2 regions of the Weizmannia sp. FSL W8-0676 genome follow, and region 1 is predicted to be linked to the other one. Evidence: riboswitches for the same ligand, from Rfam matches in the RefSeq annotation. Region 1 holds a riboswitch; the other holds the start of a gene.
What was found. A riboswitch is a leader RNA that binds a small molecule or an ion and turns the genes downstream of it on or off. The one in region 1 is predicted to bind thiamine pyrophosphate.

Region 1 (3,206 bases):
TCATAAAAAGGGGAACTTTTGTTTGCATTCCTGCATAAAAGGCAGAATTGATGAAATGTTCCTAGGATGATAGACTGATAAAGAAAGATATGTTAGAATTTAACAACATATGGATGGGGAGCTGGCAGTTTTGGAAGCAAAAAATGCGTTAAGCATCCGGCGGCTGGGCGGCAAGGAAAAACTTCCGATGGATTTACTGCTCCTTGCCGACCCGTCACGCGAAATGGTGATGGCTTATGCCAACCGCGGAGAATGCTATGTGGCGGAAATTGAAGAAAAGGTGATCGGCGTTTACATCCTGCTACCGGCGAGGCCGGGAATCGTGGAATTGGCGAATGTGGCGGTTGCAAAAGAACATCAAGGGAAAGGCTTTGGAAAACGGCTTGTGCTGGATGCCATCCGGAGGGCAGGAAAAAGAGGATTTAAAACGATCGAAGTAGGCACCGGCAATTCCAGCATCAGCCAGCTGGCCTTGTATCAAAAATGCGGTTTCCGGATCTCCGGGGTGGACAGAGGCTTTTTCGTCAGGCATTATGCTGAAACGATATATGAAAACGGGATTCGCTGCCGGGATATGGTACGGTTATCCCTCGATTTGGTAGAAACGACATGCAAGGGGTAATGGAATTGGAACTGGTCTTTTACAATGATGATTTCAAGCAGCAATTGGACAACTATACAATAACGGATGATCAGCTCCGTTTCACCGGCCATCCGGATGAAGCCATTGCCCTTGCAAAAGAGGATCCGGAACGGCACCCTGTTGTTGCAGTCCGCCATAACATGATCACAAACTTTTTTGTGCTTCATGAAAAAAATGGCGCCAGGCCATATACAAGTCATCCGCATGCCATATTGCTGCGGACGTTTTCAACCGATTTCCACCAGCAGGGAAAAGGATACGCCAGGCAATGTTTAAAACAGCTGCCCCATTTTGTCCGTACCCATTTTCCGGAAATAGAGCAGATGGTTCTTGGGGTGAATACGGAAAATGTTGCTGCCCAAAATTTGTACAGACAAGCCGGGTTTGTGGATGAAGGGGGCAGGATGTTTGGAAAAAAAGGCGAATTGATTATTATGCATTACCATTTAGGCAAAGAAGGGATATACAGATGGAAATAAAAGAACTTGCAAACCGGGAAGAGTGGAAAGCAGCGTTTCCGGTGATGAAACAGCTGCGTAAACATTTGGACGAAGAACACTATCTCCAGCTGGTGGAAGAGGCGGCAGAAAAATCGGATTACAAGATGGCCGCAGTAATAGATGACGGAAACATTGTGGCGGTAACCGGCTATATGCCGATGATTACCTTGTACAACGGGCGGTTTATTTGGGTATGCGACCTGGTGACGGATGAAGCGCACAGATCAAAAGGGTACGGTGCCAGGCTTTTGGCGCATGTGGAAAAACAGGCCGGCGAAAACGGATACGGCATTGTTTCCCTGTCATCCGGCCTGCAAAGAAAAGACGCCCACCGGTTTTATGAAGAAAAAATGGATTATGATAAAGTCAGTTATGTTTTTTTAAAAAGATTGTAAACTTTACATCTTCGTTGGAAAGGGATATAATAGCTAAAAAATAATCTTTCAAACTACTAGGGGTGCCCGGATCTGGCGGGCTGAGAGAAAAACCGGCGTTTTTCAACCCTTTGGACCTGATCCGGATCATACCGGCGTAGGAAAGTAGGAATTTGTAAAAAATTTCTTGCTGATAAAGTCAGGTCTTTTCGGGCCTGGCTTTTTTGCATGGAAAGGGGTGGGACAAATGAAACTCGATGAGCAGGTGGTTGCCGTCACCGGCGGAAGCAGGGGGTTGGGCAAGGCGCTTGTAAAAGCTTTTGCAAGAGAGGGGGCGGGCGTTGTCATCAACTATTTTGAGAGTGAGGGGAAGGCAAAGGACCTTCAGCATATTTTAGGCGAAAAAGCGGTTGCCCTGAAGGCGGATGTAAGGGATCCGGTCCAGGTAAGAAAGATGTTCCGGCAGGCCGAAGCTTATTTTTCCAGGCCTGTCACGACGATTGTAAATAATGCCCTTGTGCATTTCCGCTTTGATCCGGAATCCCGGCACGATGCTTCCCGGATTTCGTGGGAGGAATACAGCCTGCAGATGGAAGGTGCGGTTCGCGGCGCATTAAATACCATCCAGGCCGGCCTTGCGGGAATGAAACGGCTGCATTTCGGCAGGGTGATCAATATTGGCACAAACCTGTTTCAAAATCCGGTTGTCGCCTACCATGATTACAATACGAGCAAGGCTGCGCTCCTCGGCTTCACCCGGAGCATGGCGAAAGATCTGGGGCAATATGGCATTACCGTTAATATGGTATCCGGCGGCCTTCTGAAAACGACGGATGCAAGTGCGGCCACATCTGAAGAGGTTTTTCAATTGATTCAGGCAACAACCCCGCTGCAAAGGGTGACAGAACCGGAAGACGTTGCGGATGCCGTGTTGTTTTTTGCATCGCCATGGGCCAGGGCGGTAACCGGGCAAAACCTCGTCGTTGACGGCGGACTTGTAATGGATTAGGAGGGAATGAAAATGGAAAAGGAAAAACCAATTGAACTGCTTGAAAAAATCAGGGAAGCCAATCCGCTTATCCATAATATCACGAATATTGTGGTGGCTAATTTCACAGCAAACGGGCTGCTGGCACTTGGCGCATCTCCGGTAATGGCCGATGCGGTGGAAGAAGTTGCCGATATGGCGAAAGCGGCAAATGCGGTCGTATTAAATATCGGCACTTTGAATGAAAAAGCCGTCGAAGCCATGATTTTGGCGGGAAAGTCTGCAAATGAAAATGGCGTTCCGGTCGTCCTTGATCCGGTAGCTGCCGGTTCAACCCGTTACCGGACAGAAACGGCAAAAAAATTGCTGAAAGAAATCCGCTTCACATCCATCAGGGGAAATGCCGGAGAAATCGCCAATCTGGTCGGAATAGATGCCAAAGTTAAAGGCGTCGATGCAGGAGATACCAGCCTGGATACGGGCGAACTCGCTTTGAAAGCAGCAAAAACGCTTCATACAACGGTCGTGGTAAGCGGCAAGACAGATGCGGTGTCAAACGGTTCCGAACTCTATCTCGTACATAACGGCCACCCGCTTTTAACAAAAGTCACCGGGACAGGCTGCCTTTTGTCCGCAGTTTGCGGCGCCTTTCTCGCTGTTGAGGAAGATCCGGTTCAGGCATCCGTTTCGGCGCTTGCGAT
Region 2 (3,206 bases), 860 kb from region 1:
TGTAATGATGACCGGGCTGTAATAATCAAGCGCAGGGTCGAGATCTTTGACCATGATAAGATTCAGTTTTTTCCCGTTCCGCTCTGCCTGGATGCCGTCCCAGCCGTAATAAATCCATTCAAAATCCGCTTCACGTCCGATTGATTTGAAAAAATCCGTCTGGCCGAGCACGATATTTTTTACTTTGCTGTAGTCGGCGCCGTATTTTTCCATGACCGTTTTGATGACGGCTTCTTCAGACGGCGAACCCCAGCCGCCGTAACGTTTACCTTCAAAATCTTTCGGAGAAGTGATGTTGTCTTTTTTCAAAGAAGCAAAGCCGGAAGTATTGTGCTGGATGATCGCGGCAATGGATACAATCGGGATTCCTTCCGTCCTTGCCGTGGTGACATTTTCCTGATAGCTGATCCCGAAATCCGCTTTCCCGGAGGCCACCATCTGTTCAGCCGTGATATTGTCTCCCGGCTGGATAATTTTCACATCTAGGCCCTGCTTTTGAAAATAATGTTTTGTTTTAGCCACATACAGGCCGGTATGATTGGTGTTCGGAAACCAGTCCAGCACAACCGTCACCTTTTGCAACGCTTTTTTGCTGCTGTCCTTCTGCCCGCTGCCGGCACATCCGGCAGCAAGCAGCAACACGGCCGCCTGCAACATGATTAAAATTTTCTTCATTGATGATCTTCCTTTCGATATACCCATGGTGCGGATAGCCTTTGCAAACATTCAACAGCGCCGTATAAAAGAAATGTGAGCCCAATGATGACAGCGGAGATGGCAAACAAGCGGGCAGTCATAAAAGATTTTGTCGCCCTTGTCAGCATGACGCCGAGCCCTTCGCTTGCGCCGAGCCACTCACCGATAATGGCACCCATCACACTATATGTAACGGCAATTTTTAAACCGGAAAAAAAGTAAGGGAGCACAGCCGGAAATTTGACTTTCCTGTAAACTTGCCATTTTGATGCATGCATGGTCTTTAACAGTTTCACCAAGTCATCATCCACCGTTTGAAACCCTTCCAGGATGCTCAATGCCAGCGGGAAAAAGCAGATTAAAATGACCACAATAACTTTTGACTGGAGCCCGAATCCGAACCAGACGATGAAAAGCGGCGCAATCGCCACAATCGGAATTGTTTGCGAAACGACCAGTAGCGGCCGGACCAGCATCCGGAAAACGGGAACCATATCCATAAAAACGGCAATCGCTGCGCCAATCATAATGGAAAAGGCAAGCCCGATCAATACTTCTTTTGCAGTTTGCCAAATATTGGGCCAAACCATCCATTGTAGATTTTTCAATTCCTGCCATACTTCCGTCGGTTTTGGCAGCATCCATTCACTGATATGAAAGCCGGCCGTTGCCCCTTGCCAGACGAAGAGCAAAAAAATGAGCCAGGCAGCCGTGAGCGCCGTGTTAACGAACCGGCTGCGGCGCTTGTTCGCGATATTTTGCAATTTTTTCATCCATTGTCACCCCGGTGCTTGGCCTGTAATGGATTTTGATCGATGTGATGACATCAATCGCACCGGCTTGGACGCAAGCATCCTGCGCTTTTTTGATGATCCCAAGCAGTTCGTCAAGATCGCCTTCCATCGTCGTTTCCATTGCCCCGACTTCATAACGTACGCCGGCGTTTTGAACAACTTCGATCGCGCGGTCTACGACACCGTATAAGTCATCACTTTTAATATGCGGAACAACTGAAAAAGAAACCGTTACTTGATTCGATTTTTCCATCAAATTTTCCTCCTTTTTTTCAAATAAAAAAGCTTTCATTGCATGCGCAAGAAAGCCTGTCCATCCAAAACATGCCGAAACATGCTTCAATATGAGACTCCCTACGCTGGCATTATCCAGATCAGGTGAAGGGTCGATGCAAAACGGCATCCTCTCAGCCAAAACCGGCTCCCCTGCTTTTTTTCTTGTAATTTTATTGTAACATGAAAACCATCCTTTTTGGCAAACACTTTTCAATCCTTCAATTCCTTAGAACGTCCGGGCCTGCACAAAGCCCCTCATTTATGCTTTAAAGGCAGGGATTCCCCTGCATGCCAACCCAAAGTTCCGACTGTTCAAGCGCATATGCGACATCCAGCAGCCAATGTTCATTTCCTTTCGGCGCCACCAGCTGTATTCCGAAAGGAAGCCCGGCCGCCGTTATATGGACCGGCAGGCTGATCGCCGGCTGCCCGGTTAAATTAGCGAGCTGCGTAAACGGGGAAAACGTTAAGCTCGGCTCAAACATTTCATAGACAAGCGCCTGCTGCTTTTCTTTCGGGAGCCCGGTGACGCCAAACAATCGATCCCGCTCTTTCCCTGTCTGGGTAAGTTCCCCGATTTTCGGTGCCGGAAACGCGGTTGAAGGCGTGAGATACAGGTCATAAGTCTCATGGAAAGCAGCCATTTGTGCTGCGGCTTTATCCCACTCCGCAAGGCTCTTTGCGTATTCCGCCGCCGTGACATTTTTCCCGGCAGCATACAAGACCCACGAAACCGGCTCCATATCTTTTTCCGTAAGCGGGCGTCCAAGTGCGCTTTCCAAATCCGAAAGTTCCGCAACCATTTCCCCGCAGTTCATTAAATAATAGTTTTCCATCAGCCGCCTGCCGTCAACGCCATTTTCGGCTTCTTCCACAAGATGGCCCTCCTGCTCCAGCCATTTTGCTGTTTGATAGACAGCCTGTTTTGCGTCGCGGCTGACAGGCGTCCCGACTGGCGATGCAACCGAAAATGCGATCCGGTATTTTTTCGTTCCGCTCTGTTTTAGTTCCTGTACATATCCCGGAAAAAGCGGCGTTTGAAAAGCAGCAGCGGGTTCCACAGTTTGCAGCACATCGAGGAGCGCTGCACTGTCTCTGACTGTTTTTGCCAGCACGAAGTCAATAGCCGCCCCTTGCCATTGCCGTCCGCGGCCCGGACCGACCGGTGTCCTTCCCCTTGTCGGCTTTAATCCTGTTAAACTTGTAAAAGAAGCAGGGATGCGGATCGATCCGCCGCCGTCGCTTGCACCGGCAACCGGTACCATCCCGGAAGCCACCGCAGCCGCGGAACCGCCACTTGAGCCGCCGGGTGAAAAATGGGGATTCCACGGATTTCGCGCCGGACCGTAAAGTTCAGGTTCCGTAATATTTTTTAATCCAAATTCCGGCACGTTTGTCTGCCCGAGGATGATAAATCCTGCTTCCCTCAATTTTGCCGTA

Region 2: it holds a riboswitch for thiamine pyrophosphate, as region 1 does, so the genes downstream of both, NST20_RS02965 (MTH1187 family thiamine-binding protein) here and NST20_RS07180 (3-oxoacyl-ACP reductase) in region 1, are expected to answer to the same signal.

The regions. Positions count from the first base shown of each region.
Region 1 is NZ_CP151954.1:1,480,145-1,483,350, forward strand. It holds gene NST20_RS07165 (GNAT family N-acetyltransferase) at 110-622, shown strand; gene NST20_RS07170 (GNAT family N-acetyltransferase) at 622-1,122, shown strand; gene NST20_RS07175 (GNAT family N-acetyltransferase) at 1,113-1,538, shown strand; TPP riboswitch at 1,587-1,698, shown strand; gene NST20_RS07180 (3-oxoacyl-ACP reductase) at 1,765-2,526, shown strand; gene thiM (hydroxyethylthiazole kinase) at 2,539-3,206, shown strand, end outside.
Region 2 is NZ_CP151954.1:624,663-627,868, reverse strand. It holds gene NST20_RS02975 (ABC transporter substrate-binding protein) at 1-675, opposite strand, end outside; gene NST20_RS02970 (ABC transporter permease) at 672-1,469, opposite strand; gene NST20_RS02965 (MTH1187 family thiamine-binding protein) at 1,420-1,743, opposite strand; TPP riboswitch at 1,825-1,928, opposite strand; gene NST20_RS02960 (amidase) at 2,033-3,206, opposite strand, start outside.